Regions from separate parts of the Rhodovulum sp. ES.010 genome, predicted to be linked through region 1. Evidence: riboswitches for the same ligand, from Rfam matches in the RefSeq annotation. Region 1 holds a riboswitch; each other region holds the start of a gene.
The links. A riboswitch is a leader RNA that binds a small molecule or an ion and turns the genes downstream of it on or off. The one in region 1 is predicted to bind cobalamin.

Region 1 (4,264 bases):
GGCGGGGGAGAGGCGGAGCGTCTCGCCATAGGCGAAGCGGCTTTTCCACGTCTCGTCCCGGCCCAGCAGGTGCAGGGTGGCGCGCATGATCCCGGCATGGGTAACGGCCAGCCAGTCGCTGGCCGCACCCTGCTCGGCGAGGAAACCCGCCACGCGCGCGGTGAACTGGCCCACGCTTTCGCCGCCATGCGACCGGGCCTGCCAGAAATCCGCGGCCCAGGCGTCGAGTTCGCTGCGCGGCACCGCGTCCCAGGGCAGCCCCTCCCACGCGCCGAAATCGATCTCGATCAGGCGGGGCTCGATCTCGACCGTCAGGCCCCGTGCCCGGCCGATTTCCTCGGCCAGGGACCGGCAGCGCCGAAGCGGGCTGGTCAGGAGCCGCGTCACCAGCGGCAGACGCGTGATGATTTCCGCCGCCTCGGCCGCGAAATCGGGGCCGGGCGCGAGGTCGAGCCGGCCATAGCAGGTGCCCGGCGCGACGTCCGGCGCGGTGTGGCGCAGGAGGATCAGACCCATGCCAGAACGGCCAGCAAGACCGCCGTCTCGCTCAGTTGCTGGACCGCACCCAGCGCGTCGCCGGTGTGCCCTGCAAGGCGCCGCACAAGCATCGTCCCCATCCAGGCGGTCACCGCCGCCGTGGCGATCGCCGCGCTCACCGCGGCCCCGGCCCCCGCCGTCGCCGCGACCGCCAGGAGGGCGAGCACCACGGTCCCGGCGGCGATGAGCGCCGGCCCGCGCCCGGCGCCGGGCGACGCGAAGCCCGCCTTGCCCTCTTCGCGCGCGTAGGGCAGCCGCAGCATCAGGATGAGCGAGGCGACCCGGCTGAGCCCGTGCGCGGCCACAAGCGCCCACGCGCCGACGGCCACGCCCATATGCGCAAGCGCGGCAACCTTGAGGGCCATCACCAGACCCAGCGCCAATGTCCCGTAGCTGCCGATCCGGCTGTCGCGCATGATCTCGAGCGCGCGCTCGCGGGTGTCGGCACCGCCCAGGCCGTCGGCGAGATCGGCCAGCCCGTCCTCGTGCAGCGCACCGGTCAGCCGCACGCCAAGCGCCACCGCCAGCAGCGCGGCCACCACCGGCGGAAAGACCGCGGAGCCAAGCGCCAGCACCGCCCCCAGAACCGCGCCGAGCGCCAGGCCCACCAGCGGGAAGTAGCGCACCGCGCGGGACATCCGCTCGGGGGTGAAGATGTCCGCCGCGGGCACCGGCACGCGCGTCAGGAACTGCACCGCGAGAAGGGCCAGCCGCGTTTCCTCGGCCAACCCTGCGACGAGGCCGTGTCGCGGCCGCCGGTCGGATCGATCGCTTGCGTCCATGATGTCTCCGCTTTTGACTCGGCGCTGATACGCCGGCGGCGCAGGTCCATCAAGACCGCGCGCATCGCGGCGGCGCGGCTAGAACGACATCCGGCGGGCGCGGGCGCCTCCCCTGCGGCGCGGGCGCGGCAGGGACAGATCGAGCGCCACCGACGGCCTTGCCTCGGCCTCTGCCAGCAACGCGCGGAAGGCCGCAACCGACGGCCCCGACTCGCCCAACGCCGCCGTCCGCGCCGCCGCCGCGCGCACGGCGGCGGGGAAATCGCAGTGCCCCGGAAGGCTCGCAAGCCATTGCAGAAACGCCAGCCGCGCGCGTTCACGCGCTCGCTCGCCGCCCGGTGCGGGCATCTGCAATTGCAAGAGAACCAGTTCCAGCATCATCGGTGCGCCGGGGCCGCCCGGCGCCAGGGGTTCGGCTTCGTTCTGGGCCCGAGGCCCTTTGGAGTCGTCCATGGCTGACCTCCTGTCCGGGACACCCCGCCCGGGTCGGTTACACAAACGATGGCAGGTCTCCTGACTTGCGGGTCATCGCTCGCCCGATCCTTCCCGGACCGATCAGGTCCAGTGGCCGTTCCGGGGTCGCTCACCGCCTACAGTTGCGGGGACAGTCGCGGACTTGCCCTTTTCCAAGCGCACCGCATTCCCTTTTCATCCGCGGCACAGCGCTGTCCCGCGAAAACCATCATCAAATGGCTAGCCGCCGGGTCGGCGATCTGTCAATCCGGCGCAGCCGCCGACCGGCGCGAATTTGAGCGCGCCTCATAAACATCGTGACAAAGATGAATTGGACTTCACGTTGCGCAAGCGGTATCCGCATCTCCATGTCCGACAATTCCGTTCGCCCCGCCCCGCTGCCGCTTTCCCCGGTATTCGACGCGATCCGTGCCACCGCGCGCGAGCGCATTCTCATCCTGGACGGCGCGATGGGCACGCAGATCCAGTTGCTCGGGCTGTCCGAGGAGGAATACGCAGGCTGTGCCTGCCACCCGCCCAAGGGCAAGCCGCAGAAGGGGAACAACGACCTTCTGAACCTGACCCGGCCCGACACGGTCGAGGATATCCATTACCGCTACGCCATGGCGGGCGCCGATATCGTCGAAACGAACACGTTTTCATCCACCACGATCGCCCAGGCCGATTACGGGCTGGAGGACAAGGTGTTCGACCTGAACGAGGCGGGCGCGCGCCTTGCGCGCAAGGCGATGGGCCGCGCCGAGGCCGAGGACGGGCGGCGCCGTTTCGTCGCGGGCGCCCTGGGGCCGACGAACCGCACCGCCTCGATCAGCCCCGACGTAAACGATCCGGGGTTCCGGGCCGTCACGTTCGACCAGTTGAAGGACGCCTACGCCGAGCAGGCGCGCGGCCTGATCGCGGGCGGCTCCGACCTGATCCTGATCGAGACGATCTTCGACACGCTGAACGCCAAGGCCGCGATCTTCGCCTGCGAGGAAGTGTTCGCCGAACACGGAACCCGCCTGCCGGTGATGGTCTCGGGCACGATCACCGACCTGTCCGGCCGCACGCTCTCGGGCCAGACGCCGACGGCGTTCTGGCACTCGGTCCGGCACGGCAAGCCGCTGACGGTGGGGCTCAACTGCGCGCTCGGCGCGGACGCCATGCGCCCGCACCTGGCCGAGTTGTCCGGCGTCGCCGACACGCTGATATGCGCCTACCCGAACGCCGGGCTGCCCAACGAGATGGGCGAATACGACCAGAGCCCCGAGGAAATGGCGGCGCTGGTCGCCGGCTTCGCCGAAGAGGGGCTGGTGAACGTGGTCGGCGGCTGCTGCGGGTCGACCTATGACCATATCGCGGCGATCGCCGAGGCCGTGAAGGGACACGCGCCGCGGGCGATCCCCGAGATCGCCCCGCGGATGCGCCTGTCGGGGCTGGAACCCTTCACCCTGACCGACGAGATCCCGTTCGTGAACGTGGGCGAGCGGACGAACGTCACCGGCTCGGCCCGGTTCCGCAAGCTGGTCAAGGAGCGCGACTACGCCACCGCGCTGGAGGTCGCGCGCGACCAGGTGGAGAACGGCGCCCAGATCATCGACGTGAACATGGACGAGGGGCTGATCGATTCGGCGCAAGCGATGGTCGATTTCCTGAACCTCGTCGCCGCCGAACCCGATATCGCGCGGGTGCCGGTGATGATCGACAGTTCCAAATGGGAGGTGATCGAGGCGGGCCTCAAATGCGTGCAGGGCAAACCGGTCGTGAACTCGATCTCGCTGAAGGAGGGCGAGGAGGCGTTCCTGGAACAGGCGCGGCTCTGCCGGGCCTATGGCGCGGCGGTCGTAGTGATGGCCTTCGACGAGGACGGCCAGGCCGACACCGCCGACCGCAAGGTCGAGATCTGCGCCCGCGCCTACAAGTTGCTCACCGAAGAGACGGATTTCCCGCCCGAGGACATCATCTTCGACCCCAACATCTTCGCGGTGGCCACCGGCATCGCCGAGCACGACAATTACGGCGTCGACTTCATCCAGGCCACGCGCCGCATCCGGCAAGACTGCCCCCATGTGCATGTCTCGGGCGGCGTATCGAACCTCTCGTTCAGCTTCCGCGGCAACGAACCCGTGCGCGAGGCGATGCACGCGGTCTTCCTCTTCCACGCCATCAAGGCGGGCATGGACATGGGCATCGTCAATGCCGGGCAGCTCGCCGTCTACGATTCCCTGGACGCCAAGTTGCGCGAGGCCTGCGAGGACGTGGTGCTGAACCGCCGCAGCGACGCGACCGAGCGGCTGCTCGACCTGGCCGAGGGCTATCGCGGCCAAGGCGGGGGCAAGACCCGCGAAAAGGACCTGAGCTGGCGCGAATGGCCGGTGGGAAAGCGGCTGGAACACGCGCTGGTCAACGGGATCACCGAATATATCGAGGAAGACACCGAAGAAGCGCGGCAGGCCGCGGAGCGCCCCCTGCACGTGATCGAGGGCCCGCTG
Region 2 (4,264 bases), 760 kb from region 1:
GCCCCTGCCCCCAACGCCGACACGGCCCCGCTGCGGCTGGAGGACGCCTTGCCGCCCGACCCGGCCGACCCCGGCGCCGTGCGCCCCCGGCGGGTGACCGTCGACCGGGACCGCAGCCGCGGCCGCCGCCCCACCGCCGAAGAGGCCAAGGCGTCCAGACCTTTCTGACGGCCGCGACCTCCCCGCCGTACGGTGCCTGCCCGTCCGCACGCACATGACGCGTTTTGCCGGTGGAAGGTCCGGCAAAATCAACTAGACTGCGCGCGATGGCGGCCACCCAGCGACTCCAGACCTTGCGCAAATCGATTCCGGGATGCCGGACCCTGGCCTATGTGGACCTGTCCGCCCGGCTGGTCCTGCGCGCCGATGCTGCGCCGGCCGCCCCGCAGGAAGTTCTCGACGCGCTGTGCCTGCGGGCCGCCCGCGTCCTCGTCGGACCGGCCGCAGCCGCTGCGGACGCAGTTCTGGGCGCGCCCCCGACCGAGGCAATTGCCTGGGGGGCGGGCGCGATCGAACTCTACCTGCGGGCGCCCGACGCGCCCGACGAGGCGCTCTGTGCAATCCTCGACGCCGCCGCCGACCCCGACCCCGCCATGGCCACGCTGCGCGAGGGGATCGGCGGGATCGTGCCCGCCGACCAGCCCGGTGCCCCGCGATGACCGACCTGGAGCGCCTCAACAGAAAGCTCGCCAAGTTCAAGACGGGCGACGATGCGCCCGAACAGACCGTCGCCGGCGGCACGGATGGAATCGTCTCGGCTCTCCTGTCGGAAATCGAGGAAACGATCCTGCCCCGCGAAATGGTCCTGACCGACGAGAACGGCACGGAGTTCCGGCTTCTGGTGGCCGGCCGGCGGCTGCTGCGCGTGGACGGCGGAAACGCCGCGGCGCCGGACTCGGACGATCCTGCCGACGCGGTCGCGGCCGCCTTCGCCGGACCGCTTCGCAGCTTTCTCGACCAGGCGGGCGAGATCAGCGTGGCCGCAGACCGCCCGCGGGACCGGCTCGACCCGACCGAGATCGGCTGTTCGGTCGAGGCGCTCGTGGCGGCGGCCGCGCAGCCGCCCGCGACACCGGCGGCCGATGCGGACCCGGTCTCGGCCTGCCTCGCCCTCTGCCGGGCCGGCCTGCGCCTCGACGCCGATGGCGGGGCCGAGACGCCCGTGGGCGACCCCGATCTCGTGATGCGCCTGCAGCACTTTGCCGAAGCCGCCCTTCCGACCCTCGCGCCGCCGGCCACACGGGCCATGCCGCGCCTGACGATCCTGCGTGCCGCGCGGGCAGACGATCTCGTCCTCGCCCATGTCGCCGCCCGGGACGGCGCGGCGCTGTTCCTCGCGCCGGCAGAGGCGCAGGCCGACCTTCTGTCCATCTGCCGGAACGCGGTCCCCGCCTGAGCCCCGCGCCTTGCCGCAGCCATGCCGCTTGACAGCGCGGCATCACCGGCATACCCCCGAACCGTCTTGGTTAACCCGTGCCTCCGGGGTCGGGTTATGAAAAGGGAACACGGTCCGGCCAGAAGGCCAAATCCGTGGCTGCCCCCGCAACTGTAGGCGGAGAGCGCGGCTGTTACATGCCACTGGACCGACGCGTCCGGGAAGGCCAGCCAAGCGACGACCCGCAAGCCAGGAGACCTGCCAGGACGATCACCCAGCCCGGCCGCGGGGCGTGGTCCGGGCGGCGGACGACTCCGCAGTGGTGATGCCTCACCGTCTGCGGAAAGGTGCGCCTTTCCAATGACTTGCAAAAGAAGAACGGGCCCGCCAAAGGCCCTGCAACGGAACGGGACGCACATGCTTCGCACGACATCCGCCATCGGCCTGGGCCTCGCCGCCCTCTCTCCCCTCGCCGCACAGGCGCAGGACAGCTTCCTGCTCGACGAACTCGTCGCTTCGGCGACGCTGGTACCGATCGAGGTCAACCGCACCGGCACAACGGTCGAGACGCTCGACTTCGGCGAGATCGTCGAGGGCGGCCAGAGCGTGGGCCAGACGCTGTCGCAACTGCCCGGCGTCACCGTCACCGCGAATGGCGGGCTCGGCGCCAGTTCCACGGTTCGGCTGCGCGGCCTCGGCGGCAGCTATATCGGGGTTCGGATCGACGGGATCGACGTGACCGACCCATCCGGCACCCAGACCTCGTTCAATTTCGGCACGCTAACCGCGGGGCTTCCGGGCCGGATCGAGGTGCTCAAGGGCACGCAATCGGCGCTTTACGGCTCGAACGCGATCGCGGGCGTCGTGGACATCACCAGCTGGCGGCCGGTGGATGAAGGATTCTCCGGGCAGGCACGCGTCGAGGGCGGCAGCTACGGCACAGGCGCGACGACGCTGAACCTCGGCCAGGTCGGCGAGCGCGGCGAAATCGCGCTGACGCTGTCGCATGTGACCGCGGACGGCTTCTCGGCACGTAACACGAATAGCGAGGATGACGGTTACGACCAGTCGCTGATGACGCTTTTCGCCGCCTTCGACGCGACCGAGAACCTGCGTCTCGGTGTCTCGGCGCTCTGGTCGGACGGCACCGTGGAGTTCGACCGCGCTGCCGCGGACCCGAGTGGCGAGATCGACGAAACGCGAAAGGGCCTGCGCGCCTTCGCGGAACTGACCACCGGCGCAGTCGATCATGAATTCGCGGTCTCGACCGTCGAGACCGAACGCTTCGACGAGGGCGGCTTCACCGAACGCTTCGTGGGCGAGCGCATCAAGCTCGAGTATCTCGGCGCGGTCGACCTGGACGCGGACCTGTCGCTCGCCTTTGGCGCGGACTGGACCGAGGAGACGGCGACGCTCGACGGCGCGTCCTACGATGGGGAGAACGGCGCAGTCTTCGGCGAGGTGCAGTATGCCCCGACGGCCAACCTCGACCTGGCGCTGTCGCTGCGCTACGACAGCTACTCCGATTTCGACGATCAGGCCACGGGGCGGGTCGCGCTCGCCTGGCGGCCGCGCGAAGACGTGATCGTCCGCGCCGTCCTCGGCACCGGATATCGCGCCCCCTCGCTCTACGAACGGTTCGGCCCCTTCGGCAACGCCGCCCTGGAACCGGAGACGAGCCGCAGCGCGGAACTCGGGATCGAGAAACGCTACGGCAGCGAGAGCTTCGCCAAAGCGACGCTGTTCTATACCGAGATCGACGACCTGATCGATTTCAGCGGCGCCGCCTACGCCCAGGTGCCCGGCACGACCAACAGCAAGGGGATCGAGCTGTCGGGCCGCTACGCTCTGAACGATACCGTCGCGCTCACCGGCGCCTATACCTACACCGATGCCGAGAACAGCGGCGACCGGCTGGTGCGGGTGCCGCGCCACGATTTCAGCCTCGGGCTCGAAGCGGGGCTGACCGACCGGCTCGACGGACGGCTCTCGCTGCAGACGGTGGCCGATCGGTTCGACACGAACCCGTTCCCGGCACCGCCGTCGGACATCGCGGACTATACGGTCGTCAATGCCGGCCTGAGCTACGCCCTGACGGAAACCGCCGAGGCCTATCTCCGCGTCGAGAACCTGTTCGACGAGGACTACGAGCCGGTGCGCGGCTACAACGGTGCGGGCCGCTCGCTCTACGTGGGGCTGCGTGCGTCCTTCTAGGCTGATAGCGCTGGCCGCCGCCCTCGCCTGCGCCGGGGCGGCGGCGCTGGCCAAGCCGCCCGAACGGGTGGTCTCGATGAATCTCTGCACCGATCAGCTTGCCATGCTGATCGCGGGCGAGGGCCAGCTTGTCTCGGTCAGCGACCTGGCAGCGGACCCGCGCAGTTCCCCGATGGCGCAGGAGGCCGGCGCCTATCCCGCGAATGGCGGCGGCGCCGAGGAGATCGCGCTGATGCGGCCCGACCTCGTGCTGGCGGGCGTCTATTCCGACCCGGCCACGCTGGGCATGCTGCGCCGGCTGGGCATCCCGGTCGCGCAAATCGAGATCACCAGATCGGTGGCCGAGATTCCGGCGCAGCTGCGCCGGGTCGGCGAGTTGCTTGGCCGCACGGCGCGGGCCGAGGCGCTGGCGACGGCATTCAAGGCGGGCCTTGCCGCGCTGTCCCGCGGCGACGGCCCGCGGCCGCTGGCCGCCATCTTCCATCCCAACGGCTATACGCAAGGGGCCGGCACGCTGTCCGATGACATCCTTGCCCATGCGGGATTCGACAATCTGGCCGCGGAACTCGGTCTTCGGCAGGGCGGGCGGCTCGCGCTGGAGGAGGTCGTGACGGCCGATCCCGACCTGCTGATTCTCTCGCGCCCCTACCCCGCCAGTTCGCGCGCCGAGGAAAT
Region 3 (4,264 bases), 870 kb from region 1:
ACTCGGCGCCGCAGTCGCCAAGATCAGCCACGACCTGCGCAACATCCTGACCACCGCCCAGCTCTTCGCCGACCGGATGGAACGCAGCGAGGACCCCGCCGTGAAGCGGGCGGCCCCCAAGCTGGTGAACTCGATCAGTCGCGCAGTCAGCCTGTGCGAGACGACGCTCGCGTTCGGTCGGGCCCAAGAGCCGCCGCCGCGCCTGGAGCGGGTGAACCTCGCCGCCATCCTCAACGACGTTGTCGATGCAGAACGGCTGGCCGCGGGCGAGGAAGAGATTAGCTTTTCCGAGGATGTGCCCGCGGGCCTGACGCTCCGCGCCGACCCGGAACAACTCTACCGCGTGCTCACCAACCTCATCCGCAACGCCCGCCAGGCGATCGCGGCCACCGGGCGCCCCGGCGAGATCGGTATCCGGGCGGGGGAGGACGAGGACGCATGGACGATCCACGTCACCGATACCGGCCCCGGCTTGCCGCCGAAGGCACGCGAACACCTGTTTCAACCCTTCCAGGGCGGCACGCGCAAGGAAGGCACAGGGCTGGGCCTGGCCATCTCGGTGGAACTGGTGCGCGGCCATGGCGGCACGCTGGACCTCAAGCGGAGCGACGAGAGCGGAACGGAGTTCGAGATCCGCCTGCCGAAATCCGAGGCCGTTCTGTTTTCGGTCGAGCGCCCGGCCTCGTGACACGCCGCCCGAAACACAGCGCACGTTTGCCTCTTGCATTGCCGGTTCAGCGGCGTTACACCCCGCTCCCACGCGCTGGTAGCTCAGTTGGATAGAGTACTTGACTACGAATCAAGGGGTCGGGGGTTCGAATCCTCCCCAGCGCGCCACTCCTCCCTTTTCCAATTTAATCACTCTAAGGCATTGAACGTTGAGCCTGTTTGGGGGCTCGAAGTCCATTGTCGCGGTCGCCCCGTCCGCTGGGAGAGGCCGATCCGATGGCGCCTAACGGCGCTCGCACCACGTCGCGAGAGAGCACCAGCCGGGTGCCTTGCCATGGAGCCAAAGCGGCCCCCGAAGTCCAGGTCGCATGCCCTGCCCGCACGGCAGGGCGGAGAAATCCGCTCGTCCGGTCGCTGACGCCCCGTGCAGCAGGTCGCCGAAACGGTCGACAACACGGCCTTCGCACGCGGCGCTGGGCGACGGCACAGAAGCCGCCGCACAGGAGTTCCGGATCGGCGAAGGGCCGATTGAATGGCATCCGCGAGGGGGCTATGCAACGGGCCTCGCATCAGCAGGGAGGGATAGCCTTGGCTCGTATCATCTTTGTCACCGGCGGCGCTCGGTCTGGCAAGAGCCGCCATGCCGAGGCCCGCGTGCGGGCCTTTCCGGGCGAGCGCCTCTACATCGCCACCGCCCGCGCCGAGGACGACGAGATGCGGGCGCGGGTCGCCAAGCATATCGCCGACCGCGGGGAGGACTGGGCCACGGTCGAAGCCCCGGTGGACCTTGCGGCTGCGCTGGACCGGACCGATGGGCGCGGGCCGCGGCTGGTCGATTGTCTGACGCTTTGGCTGTCGAACCTGATGCTGGAGGGACGGGACTGGGAACCGGAGGCGGAGACGCTGCTCGCGGTGCTTGCCCGTCAGCAAAGCCCTGTGATCCTCGTCAGCAACGAGGTCGGAATGGGCATCGTGCCCGAGAACGCTTTGGCGCGCGCCTTCCGCGATGCGCAGGGGTGGCTGAACCAGCGTGTCGCCGCGATGGCGGATGAGGTGGAGTTCGTAGTCTCGGGGTTGCCACTGCGGGTCAAGGGCACGCCACCCGCTTGACGGCGCCCTTGCTTACGGCCAGTGTCGGACGCGTTCTGGTGCTCCCCTAGGGGAGTGAAAAGGGAAGCCGGTGCAAACCCGGCGCTGCCCCCGCAACTGTGAGCGGCGAGTCCCTGCCCGACAGCCACCGGCCGCAAGGCCGGGAAGGCGGGCGGATGGGCCGAGACCCGCAAGCCAGGAGACCTGCCAGAGCGTCGAACCGACCCCGGGCGGCGGGCCCGGAGGCAGGATGCGGATCCGGCCCTTCGCCGCGCCCGCACACCGGCGCCTCCTGTCCCCAACCCTGGTCAATGGCTTTCCCGAACCCTTTGGGTCGCGGAGGCCACCCACGACTCCTGTCGGCCGTGCGGGGTATGCGCGGACCGTCGGATCACCGAAAGGAGTTGCGTTCCATGCAGCCCAAGGACACGACCACGAACGAAGGCTTCAAGGGCTTCACCAACACGTCCTGCCCCTTCCTGCCCTGCCACCAGGGCGTGCAGCGCGAGTTCAACTGCCTGTTCTGCTACTGCCCGCTGATCGCCTATGAATGCCCCGGTCCCTACGAGGTCTTCACCGATGCCAACGGACTGACGCGCAAGGACTGCTCGGCCTGCACGCTGCCCCATGATGGCTATCATCAATCGTGGAACTTCATCCAGCGCTGGCTGGAATACCCCGTGGTCTGGTCCGGGAAGCCGCGGACAGATCCGCCCGTGCGTCGGCCAAGACCGCCGGGACAGGAGGGCGGCTCGGAGGATTAGAGCGGGCCGGCGTGGCGGTGGCGCTGCCCTTCGTGACCGAGGTCTGGCAGGTCTATCTGCTGATCTTCCTGCTGCAATGGGCCTCGGCCGCCTTCACCCCGACCTTCCAAGCGACCGTTCCCGACGTGCTGCCCGACGAGTCGCGCTATACTCGCGCGCTGTCGCTGTCGCGGCTAGCCGGGAGGCTGATGACCTTTTGGGGCGCTTGGATGATGGCCCACATTCTTCTGGCCGGGCTAGCGCCAGCCGGTTTGGCGCTAGCCCGGCGGGTCTGGCCCGAGCCCCAAAAGCTGAGGCGCGCGGCGTTCATCGGGCCACCCCGTTTGCGATGCTGCCCGCAATGCTGGCCGAATACCGTTCCGCCATCGTCGCGCCCTCTGCCATCGCCGCCGATGACACCGTCACCGCGCTAACCGTAACCGGCGCCTATCGGGTGGCGCAGCTTGCTGTTCGATCCATAGCTGCGACAGATTATCCGACAAAAACGCCAGGATATGTGCTGGCCTGAATTCCAGCGGCCCCAGCCACCCGAATGCGAGCCAGGTCGATCCGCGGCAATCACGTGGAGACACCATGCTCGAAATCGACGACCTTCATGTTGACGTGGCCGGCATGACCGTTCTTTCTGGCATAGATCTGACGCTGAAACCCGGCGAGTTGCATGTTCTGCTCGGCCCCAACGGCTCGGGCAAGTCGAGCCTGCTGGCGACCATCCTCGGGCTGCCGCCCTACCGGGTGACGCGGGGCACGATCCGGCTGGACGGCAAGCCGCTTGCCGACTTGCCGCAGCAGGAGCGGGCCCGGCTTGGTATCGGGATGGCGTTCCAGCGCCCGCCGAGCCTCGACGGCGTGTCGGTGAGGGCCTTCGCCGCGGCGCTTGGGGCCGAGGAGACGCTTGCCCGCGAGGCTGCGGCACTCGATCTTGTCGACTTTCTGCGGCGCGACATGAATGTCGGTTTCTCGCGCGGCGAGATAAAGCGCTGGGAAATCCTCAAGCTGCTCCTGCAGAACCCCCGGCTGATGCTTTTCGACGAACCCGAAAGCGGGGTCGACCTGGAACATGTCATGGCGATCGGTCACCCACGACATCACGATGATCGACGAGGGCGCCGAGGTCGAGATGATTTCGGGCTCGGCGGTGCCGCGCGAGGTTCGCAAGGGCCCGCGCGTCTCGATCGGCGAGACCTACATGCGGGCCAACGCAAAATGCAGGTCGGTCACGATCGAGCATTGGGGCGCCGAGATGGAAGTCTGTTCCTACGGCTATTCCCGGATGGAGGCGGGGGCATCGTCGGCATCCACCGCGATCATGATGTCGCCGATCCGGCACCACAGCAGCCAGTCGGTCTCGGCGCTCGGGGCCGGGGCGAGCGTGGTGTCGCAGTCGATCGTCTTCGCCCCCCAAGGCACCAATCGGATACTGGAGAGCGAAACCCGGCTGACGGCGGCGGGTGCCCGGTCGAAGGACGTGACGCGCGGCCACCATGATCACCGAGGCGAAATCCGGGGGCATGTAGGCCTGCCCCGTGTCCGGCGATCAGGAAGCGTCGCGAGTCACGTCGGTGGCGAAGAGCGCAACGAAGTCGTCCTGCGGCATCGGCTTGCCGAACAGGTAGCCCTGGCCCTGATCCACCCCGATGGCGCGAATGACGTCGCGCTCGTCAGCGGTTTCGATGCCCTCGCAGATCAGCGTCAGCCCGAGTTCGGCCGTCAGCATCCTGACCGACCTGACAATGGCCGCG

Region 2: linked by a shared signal. The riboswitch ahead of BUR28_RS09530 (TonB-dependent receptor plug domain-containing protein) and the one ahead of BUR28_RS06015 (hypothetical protein) in region 1 are both predicted to bind cobalamin.
Region 3: linked by a shared signal. The riboswitch ahead of BUR28_RS10055 (cysteine-rich small domain-containing protein) and the one ahead of BUR28_RS06015 (hypothetical protein) in region 1 are both predicted to bind cobalamin.

What each region holds. Positions count from the first base shown of each region.
Region 1 covers NZ_FSRS01000001.1:1,196,984-1,201,247, forward strand. The annotation lists gene cobC (alpha-ribazole phosphatase family protein) at 1-516, opposite strand, end outside; gene cobS (adenosylcobinamide-GDP ribazoletransferase) at 507-1,319, opposite strand; gene BUR28_RS06015 (hypothetical protein) at 1,398-1,772, opposite strand; cobalamin riboswitch at 1,805-2,018, opposite strand; gene metH (methionine synthase) at 2,141-4,264, shown strand, end outside.
Region 2 covers NZ_FSRS01000001.1:1,953,220-1,957,483, forward strand. The annotation lists gene BUR28_RS09515 (dynamin family protein) at 1-168, shown strand, start outside; gene BUR28_RS09520 (hypothetical protein) at 267-659, shown strand; gene BUR28_RS20040 (hypothetical protein) at 656-1,396, shown strand; cobalamin riboswitch at 1,447-1,656, shown strand; gene BUR28_RS09530 (TonB-dependent receptor plug domain-containing protein) at 1,793-3,589, shown strand; gene BUR28_RS09535 (ABC transporter substrate-binding protein) at 3,576-4,264, shown strand, end outside.
Region 3 covers NZ_FSRS01000001.1:2,065,003-2,069,266, forward strand. The annotation lists gene BUR28_RS10040 (sensor histidine kinase) at 1-688, shown strand, start outside; tRNA gene BUR28_RS10045 (tRNA-Arg) at 761-837, shown strand; gene cobU (bifunctional adenosylcobinamide kinase/adenosylcobinamide-phosphate guanylyltransferase) at 1,258-1,779, shown strand; cobalamin riboswitch at 1,799-1,985, shown strand; gene BUR28_RS10055 (cysteine-rich small domain-containing protein) at 2,172-2,522, shown strand; partial or broken gene BUR28_RS10060 (MFS transporter) at 2,519-2,701, shown strand; gene BUR28_RS20065 (hypothetical protein) at 2,863-3,030, shown strand; partial or broken gene BUR28_RS20790 (ATP-binding cassette domain-containing protein) at 3,135-3,500, shown strand; partial or broken gene BUR28_RS20795 (hypothetical protein) at 3,643-3,960, shown strand; gene BUR28_RS10070 (EAL domain-containing protein) at 4,060-4,264, opposite strand, start outside.